2 regions of the Paraburkholderia suaedae genome follow, and region 2 is predicted to be linked to the other one. Evidence: riboswitches for the same ligand, from Rfam matches in the RefSeq annotation. Region 2 holds a riboswitch; the other holds the start of a gene.
What was found. Region 2 has a riboswitch for cobalamin ahead of ABQJ48_RS15275 (TonB-dependent receptor domain-containing protein). Riboswitches for the same ligand answer to the same signal wherever they lie in the genome.
Positions count from the first base shown of each region.

Region 1: linked by a shared signal. The riboswitch ahead of cobA (uroporphyrinogen-III C-methyltransferase) and the one ahead of ABQJ48_RS15275 (TonB-dependent receptor domain-containing protein) in region 2 are both predicted to bind cobalamin.

Region 1 covers NZ_JBFOAH010000026.1:8,834-13,249, reverse strand. Annotated here, with positions in the region: gene cobO (cob(I)yrinic acid a,c-diamide adenosyltransferase) at 1-421, opposite strand, end outside; gene ABQJ48_RS28520 (cobalamin biosynthesis protein) at 418-927, opposite strand; gene cobA (uroporphyrinogen-III C-methyltransferase) at 924-1,718, opposite strand; cobalamin riboswitch at 1,942-2,181, opposite strand; gene ABQJ48_RS28510 (DUF4153 domain-containing protein) at 2,326-4,143, opposite strand.
Region 2 covers NZ_JBFOAH010000009.1:158,169-162,584, reverse strand. Annotated here, with positions in the region: gene ABQJ48_RS15280 (FecCD family ABC transporter permease) at 1-518, opposite strand, end outside; gene ABQJ48_RS15275 (TonB-dependent receptor domain-containing protein) at 546-2,471, opposite strand; cobalamin riboswitch at 2,564-2,823, opposite strand; gene ABQJ48_RS15270 (ATPase) at 3,033-3,389, shown strand; gene ABQJ48_RS15265 (cell division protein ZapA) at 3,386-3,700, shown strand; RNA gene ssrS (6S RNA) at 3,803-3,984, shown strand; gene ABQJ48_RS15255 (EVE domain-containing protein) at 4,136-4,416, shown strand, end outside.

The sequences.
Region 1 (4,416 bases), on a different contig from region 2:
GGTATTCGTACTTCAGCACCGTATTCAGCTCGTCGAGAATGACCATCTGGTACTCGCCGCTTTCGATCATCCGGCGCGCTTCGTTCCAGCCTTTGCGCGCGGTGGCCATGTCGGCGTCGCGGTTCTGCGTATTCCAGGTGTAGCCGTCGCCCATCGTGACGAAATCGCAGTTGGCGATCGCGCCGAGGAAGTCGCGCTCCGAGGTATGCAGCGCGCCCTTGATGAATTGCACGACGCCCAGGCGCATGCCGTGGCCGAGTACGCGCACGGCCATGCCGAACGCGGCGGTGGTCTTGCCTTTGCCGGTGCCGGTGTTGACGATCAGCAGGCCCTTTTCGACGGTGGCGCTGGCCTGCTTCTTCTCATGGCCTTCGCGCCGGCGCTCGGTCATGCGGTGATGCGATTCGGGATCGGTTTTCATCGAAGGTCCTCTTGGTGAGTGTCGTGGTTCGCTGGCGTTGTGTGGCCCGCGTGCACGCTGTTGGTGGCGATCGCTACCGTTACACCGGCGTGCGGCATCTTGCATACGAGCAGGCGGGCGGGCGCGGAGCGGGGCGCGCGTGGCGCCGGGGGTGGCGTTCGCGCGTCGGGGGCCTCGGGCGTGGCATACGCAACACCAGGTTGCGCCGACGCGGCGAGCAGTGCGCACGGTTCGCAGACGCCATCCGCGCCGAGATGCTCGCGCACCATCGACGATGGCTTCTCCACTGTAATTGCCGCGATCTGCTCACGGCTGAACAATTGCAGCGGCAGCGAATGATGTGCGCAAAACGCGAGCAGACCTGCTTCGTTCGCTTTGGTGTCGACCGAGGCGACTACGCGGATCTCATCGAATGCACGCATGCCGAGCGCGATGCGCACCGCCGCCTCGATCTGCTCGGCCGAACTGTGCAGGCGGCAACCGATACCGACGCTTAGCGTTTTCATGGGCTATCCGCTTCCGATGTCGGCAGCGGGGCCGCCGCATCGGCTTGATGAGCCTCTTCGGCTTGCGCCGCTGCCCGCGCCAACGCGAGCGACGCCACCCCGCCGATCACCACGATCGCCGGCGAGCCGAGCCCGGCACGCGCGACCGCGTCGGCAAAGTCGCCGAGGCGGGCAAGCACGTGACGTTGGTCAGGACGCGTCGCCGATTCGATCGCCGCGCACGGCGTATCGTCGGCCATGCCGGCCGTGCGCAACGCGCCGACGATCGCTGCGAGCCGCCGCATCCCCATGTAGATGACCAGTGTCATGCGCGTGGCGGCGAGCGCGGCCCAATCCGGCTCGCCGCTGCTCGCGCCATGTCCTGTGACGAACACCACGCCCTGCGCATAATCGCGGTGCGTGACCGGAATGCCGATCGCGGCGGGTGCCGCGATTCCCGCGGTGACGCCGTTGATGACTTCCACCTCGATGCCTGCCGCGTGCAGCGCTTGCAGTTCCTCGCCACCCCGGCCGAACACGAACGGATCGCCGCCCTTCAGCCGCGCGACACTGCGCCCGGCACGCAGATGCTCGAGCATCTGCGCGACGATGCCGGCTTGCGGCGTCGACGGATGCCCGCCGCGTTTGCCGACGTAAAGCACCAGCGCATCGGCGCGCGCGAATTGCAGCACCTCGCGGTTCACCAGATCGTCGACCAGCACCACGTCGGCTTGCGCCAGCGCGCGGGTTGCCTTGAGCGTCATCAGTTCGACGTCGCCCGGGCCTGCGCCGATCAGCCATGCGCGCGTCATCGGGGCGTGCATGGCGCGCGCCACGGCGTGATGGATGGGAAGAGGCAAGGTGCGAAGAACTGCAGGGCGGCGAATATCGAGGTCATACGGTGCTACGGATTCGGGCGCGACGAACATGCGGCCTTCAATGCTTCCCTCGGGAAAACACCAGCCTGCGCGCGACGTCGCGCTGTGCGCCTTCACATCCGTCCCTCGCGGATTCCGGCGGCCGGCGGCGTGAGATTCGCCGCCTCCGCGTCTGGCCGGTATCCGGGCTGGCGGCCTCATGCGCTTTGCCTTCCCGTCCGGATTCGTCGGACAGTGGCATTGAAAACACATGCGCGGCGCAACAGAGATGAATCTGGCGTCGCTGGTCGCTTACCGTTGCGGGGACAGCACAGGTTGAGCGCACGACGCGCGGCCTGTTTCCCGTTTAACTGCACACGCGAATGCATGTGCGGGCACCAAACGCGCGCTTACGATAGCACATGGCGGCCTGCCCGATACTGAGAACGCCGCCGCGCTGGCGGTGCTCGCCGCTTCGAGAAAATACGCCTGACGTCCCGCGACGCCCCGCCCGACCGGATCGAACCACTCGGCCACTCTACCGCTCTTATGCCAGTACCTGCTATCTCGAGCACACTGTGCCGCGCGCCGGCGTCGCCTCTACTTCGACGCGTCGACCATTGACCTGAATGTCTCGAAGTCGCGGTTCAACGAGTTGAAAAGTCCCCTTCGCCAACGCATCGCGAACCGCAGCGCAGTCCGGTGCGATCGAAAATTTGCCCACCAGTTGCCAATCGCTATCGCTGGACTCGTCGAACACGAAACCAATACTTTCGCTGTGCGGGAAGAGCACCACGTTAGACTTGTGATCGCCGGTCACGTCGACGAGGTAAGCGTCACACTTCACCGAGCCAAGGTTCAGGCAGCCCGGGAGCATCGACGTTTGCGCGGCGCGCTGCCAGTCCTTCGAGAGAAATGACGCCGGAACCGGCCGCCCCGGAGTGCGCGACACGATGTTGAGGGCCAGCGCCGCAGCATCCGGACGGCCTGCGCCCACAAGGCCGCGATCGGGCTGACGTGCAGCCTGCGTGCTCAGTTCGCGAACGGCCGCGGCATTCGTTGCCTGGGTCTCCCCCTGCAGCCGCGCGAGCGCCTGCCGCCCGTATTTCGCGGATTCGTACCGCAGGAAGTCGTAATCGAATTTGTCGGGCTCAACCCTACCCGCGAGCAGACGGTCTACCTGGCTGTCCACTGACAGACGTGCCGGGTCAGCCAACGGCGTGAACACAGCAACGAGGACAGCGACTGATACCCAGGCCGTGATCACGTTCACGGGTGCGATCCTCGCAAGGGTGTCAGTGCGGGCAAGGGCCGCCCACGCATAGCCGATGGCATAGAAGTAAGCCACGAACGTTTCCGCACACGCCAGAATACGGTGCGGCGTGAGCCCATATTGCTCGATCCGCAGCGCAAGCGCGTAAGTCGCAAGTATCACCAGCACTGGAAGTATCAGGCAGGAAATTCTCATACAGACACGCAGCACTCGCGGTGCGGGATCGGAGCTTGGGCCGCCCTTGAAAACAGCGTTCACGAAGACTATTTTTAACGCCGCGACGCCGAGCAGGATTGGCGTAGCGGATCGCGTGGCCCATAGCAATCCGAGTCCGGTGAACGGCAGGGATGCGAGGAATCCGCCAACGATGACAACGAGGACGAGGAGCAGCCACGAGAGAAGCGACAGGACAAGGGTGCGCGAGCCCCGGATGATGTCTGGCCTCACGTCGGTGATGTGCAGGGCTGACGCAAACGCGATCGCGCTCACGGGAATGTTGAACCACGATTCGCGCAAGAGTTGCTCGAGGAAATGCAACTTCAGCAACAGGAAAAGCGCTGCCCCGAGCAAGAGCACCAGAAACAGCGCACCAACAAACAACCCGGACAGGCAGACCTGGAGCCCGAGCTTCCAACTGAATTCGAAGTACGACTCGTAGGGGGCAAACCACGACCTTGCAGCCTCGCCGGCGAGAACGAGGCAATAAGCGATAAATACAACTACGCCGCTGTAGAAGATCACTGCCATTGACGGCAGGGGGACCCCGGTGTGGTCGGATGGTTGCAGGCCGACAATTCCAGCGCCCGCCGATCGCCACGCGTCGTGAAAGCCAAGGATTGCCACAACTGCGGCGAGCACGGCGGCCCACATCGCGAGCCGGGCGCCCCTCATTCGTTGGAGGCCCACGATAAGCACTGGCGGGATGAATAGCGCAACAAGGAGCAGGGGAAACAACAGAAGCGGGATAGTTGCGATGCCGCTGCGATGATGCGCAGCGTTGATGAGCAGATACAGTACCAATCCTTGGAAAATGCCGATGAGGAGGCGCCGCGCGAAGAGCTCCCGGCCTGGAGCGGCGTGCGGTGTTCCCTGCTGATTATTTTGCATCTACAACCCCATCTTCCCAATTATGTTTCGCTTCACGGCCGCGCTCGCCTGAGGTCGCGCGCAAGCGCCGTGTTCGGGTTCAAGGCCATTTTATAGGAGACCGATTCATGCTCCAGTGTCCGAGGTCGAGGAACACATACGTCAATGGTCGGCGATCCGGGTGTTGCAATTGCCTGACCGTTCCTGGCGGGTTCCGGTTGAAACGAGAGTGTCAACAATTGTGATTTCCCAAGCCGACCGGTCGCGCTCGCAAGGTATCTCCAACCCCGCTCC
Region 2 (4,416 bases):
AAACGCGGCGACGTGTCCTGCGGCTCGCCGCGCCACAACTCGCGGCGCGCGAGGCCGAGCACCAGCAGCATCGATACGAGCGCGCCGGCGAACGCGCCGGCGTCGACGACCCACCATGCGCAGCCGGCGATCATCGCGATGAGCGCGAACGTCGCCGCACCGCCAGAGACGCCCAGCACATAAGGTTCGGCGAGCGGGTTGCGCAACAGCACCTGCAGCAACGCGCCGGCCAGCGCGAGCAAGGCGCCGCACGCGAAGCCCGCCACCGCGCGCGGCAAACGCAGTGTGCGCACGATCTCGCCAGCAAGATCGGACGATGCAGCCGAGCCAGCCGGCCACGCGTGCGACGGCAGCAGCGCCGCCAACACGCGGAGAGGCGCAAGCGCCACGCTGCCCAACGCGAGCGATGCGATCAGCACCGCCAGCGCGATCACCGCGAGCCCCAGCCAGATCGCGGCCGCGCGCTTCGCGCTCATCGCACGCATCGCGCCGGGCAACGACTGCGCATGACGGCTCATGCGCGCGCGCTCAACGCGGCGCAGCGATCATTGCTGCTGCCAGCCGACCGTGACATACGCACCGCGTCCCGGCGAGTTATACGAGTAGGCCGTTTCATAGTCCTTGTTGAACAGGTTCTGGATTTGCGCGGCCACGTACCATGCTTTCGTGATGTTATAGCGCGCCGACAGATTCACGACGCCGTAGCCGCCCAGCTTGCCGCTGCTGTCCTCGCGCGGCCCGCTCACGATCCACTCGCCGCCCACGCGCCACCCCGCGATACTGCGGTTTACCGCCAGCGAACCGAAGCGCCGCGCGCGCCGCACGAGGTCGACATCGTTGTCGAGGTCGACGGGGTTTTGCAGCGTCAGCGACGCGCGCACGTCCGTCTTGCCGACATGCCCGCTCCACGAGCCCTCGAGCCCCTGCACCTTGGCATGACCGACGTTCTCGGCCAGATAGATGCCGGGCGTCACCTGCGCGTAGTCGATCAGATCCGAATAGCGCGTCTGGAATGCGCTCACTCGCATCACGCCGAGCGCGCTCGACGCATACTGCAACGCCGCTTCGATCGAGTGACTGCGCTCGGGCCGGATGGACGGATTGCCGCTGATCGGATAGTACAGATCGTCGAAGCTCGGCGCGCGAAACGAATCCGCGTAGCTTGCGGTTGCCTTCCAGTGCCGGGTGATGTCGAAGCCGTAGCCGAGATAGTAACTGTTCGCCCCGCCAAAATCGGAATACTGATCGTGGCGCATGTTGGCCTGAATCTGATTGCGTCCGAAGCGTCCCGTATAGCCGACGAAGCCCGAATCCACATGACGGTCCGGCGCGGCGAACGTATCGGAGTCGAGGCGCTGGTCGAGATGCTCATAGCCGAGTTGCAGCTTCTGCTGCGCGGCGAACGCGAAATCGTTCTGCCACGTGTACTGGCGATTGTCGGTGTCGAAGCGGCCGTTGTAGACGCCGTTGGTCTTCGACACGCTGCGGTCGTCGCCTTCGGCGACGGTGAAATGCGTGGTCCACCAGTCGGTCAGCTTGCCGTTCGCAAACACCGACGTCTGGCGCACCTTGCTGTACAGATTGTTCAGATCGGTCGGCACGCCATACGCGTTGTCGTAGCTGTTATTGCCGTTCGACTGGAAGTAGCTGACGCCGGCGTCCCATCGGTCGGTGAACTTGTGGCGCACCGAAGCCGACACGCTCTCGTTCAGATAGCCGTTCGCGTTCGGATTGGCGTTGGGCGCCTGCTGCGGATCGAGCGACGAAAAACCATCGTCCTTCGCGCGCGCGAGCGAGATGCTGAAAGTCGTGCGGCCGTCTTTGTCCAGCGCGCCGTTCACGCCCGCCTGCTGCGTCTGCGTGTGATAGCTGCCGTAGCCGAGCGAAAAGTTGAAACGCGGCGGATGGTCGCCGCCGTCTTTCGTGAACACGTGGACCACGCCGCCGATCGCGCCCGAGCCGTATAACGCGGACACGTTGCCGTTCACCACTTCCACATGATCGATCTGATCGAGCGGAATCTGCGCGAGTTGCGGCGCGCTGAGACTCACCGAATCGACTCGCACGCCGTCGATCAGCAACAGCGTTTGCGTCGACGACGCTCCGCGCAAATAGACGCTCGCCGTCGATCCCGGGCCGCCTGTGCGTGAAATTTGCGCGCCCGGTGCGAGTTGCAGGAGGCCGGGCAAGTCGGTGGCGGTCGTGTCGGCGATATCCTGCTGATCGAATAGCGAGGTCTGCGGGATCGCATCGGCGAGCGTTTGAGGCCCGCGCTCCGCGGTGACGACGACCGGCGACAACGCGGTGAACGATGCATCGAGTGACGCTATGGAAGAAGACGAAGACGGCGTTGCAGACACAGCAGCGGGCGATTGAGCGGATAACCCGGCGGACGACGCAGCCGCAGCGTCCACGACGAGCGGCAAGCCCGCAAAAGCGAGCAACGTCGCGCGGGCGATGGGACACAGCATGGGATGACATTCCTGTGGAAAGCGGGCGCGGCCCGCTTCCCCGCAGGCCGATGCGTAACGAGGCAACCCACGGCATTGACACTTTCGCGGCGAACGTACCTCTCCCTCTGGCCGGTATCCGGGCTGGCGACACATCGATCCCGCCTTCCCACGCGTAACGCGCAGTGGCACACTCGCATGTTGAACTTAGAACACGCGCCGAGATCGACCTGCATGACGAATGCGGTCGCTTACCGTTGCGGGGGCAGCGCAGGTTTCGCGCGTTAGTTCATATGAACGCGCGTTCTGCTTCCCGTTTAACTGCGCGCACTGTGGACAAGCGCGCGCGGGCACCAGAGTGCGCGCAGTTTATGAGCGCACTCGAAGTGAGTCAAGACAGGTCAATGCGCACGCGCCCTGTTTCTGTAAAGTGCAGGTTATTGTCCGACGGGCGAGTACGTTTTTGTCGTACGGTCCGCAAAAGCCTGCACAAAGCGGGATTGTTACGTCTCGAAACGAGACAATTGTCGGAGCCTCCCAATATTCCGCGCTAAAATGCGATGTCTTTAGAGGACGCAGCACATGCTCACCGAACTGGAATCACTCTCACAGAATATCGGCAAGCTGATTGCGATCAGCCAGCGCCATCACGAAGCGCGGCTCGCGCTCGAAGAGCAACTCGCTCAGTCGCGTGCCGAAGCCGAGGCGACGCGCGCGGAGCTTGCGCACGTGCGCGAAGAGCGCGATGCGCTGCAAGCGGAACGCGATACGCTGTCCGCCAAGATCGACGACGCGCAAGTGCGCCTGAATGCGATTCTCGAAAAGCTGCCGCGGGTACGCGCGAGCAGCGAGCCGGATAACCAGCTCGATCTGCTCGAGCCCGCTCAGCATGCAGTCGAAGCGCAGAGCGACGTTACCCGCCACGGAGAAAACGCATGACCACCAAGCAGATCGAAGTCTCCATTCTCGATGTGCCCTATCGCCTCGCGTGCTCGCCGGAAACGGAAGGCGCGCTGCTCGAAGCGGTCGCTCGCGTCGACGCTGAAATGTCGAAGATCCGCAATAACAGCAACGTGCGCGGCATCGATCGCATTGCTGTCATGGCCGCGCTGTCGCTGGCATCAGAACTGCTTAACCTGCAATCCAGCGTTCGACACGGAGAAGCATTTCCCGCTGAAGAAATCCGGCGTACAATGCAGCAAATGAACGAACAACTGGGTACTGTGATCGAGCAGTACAGCATGCAGTAACTATCTGCCGGCCGGTCCAGAGATCGGCTGCGGATTCAAACGAAGTACGCGAGCAAACCTCGGCAAACGTTTGAGTTCAATCGCTTAAGCTTCATCGGTTTAGCTTCCCTGCCTGGTTCGCCAAGGTCATATATTCCTTGAACCAATGCCATGTGCACGGTTGCGGAAATTTGTAGCACGGGTGTGCGCGTCACTCTGTCTGATGTACCCGAAGTGTTGCTAACTGCGACCAATTCTGAACCCCCGGTTCAGGATGCCGGCCTAGCGGCTAAGGCGGGGACCTTATGTGGAACGGCATCGGACTTGGGTCCGGTGCCGTTTTTTTTCGCCTCGGTTGTGCGGGACGTCTCGTCGGCGTCTCAATGGTCTCATTGGCGTTTCAGTGCGCTGCAATCGTCTCGTGCATCGTCCAACCTCCAACGTTCAATCCGATTCATGCGCTACTGGCTAATGAAGTCCGAACCGGACGAAGCAAGCATCGACCATCTCGCCAATGCACCGCAGCGCACGTTGCCATGGACAGGCGTGCGCAATTACCAGGCACGCAACTTCATGCGCGACATGATGCAAGTCGGCGACGGCGTGCTGTTCTATCATTCCAGCTGTCCTGAACCCGGCATTGCGGGGCTCGCGGAAGTCTCGTCCACTGCTTATCCGGACCCGACCCAATTCGACAAGAAGAGCCCGTATTACGACCCGAAGTCGTCGCACGAAAC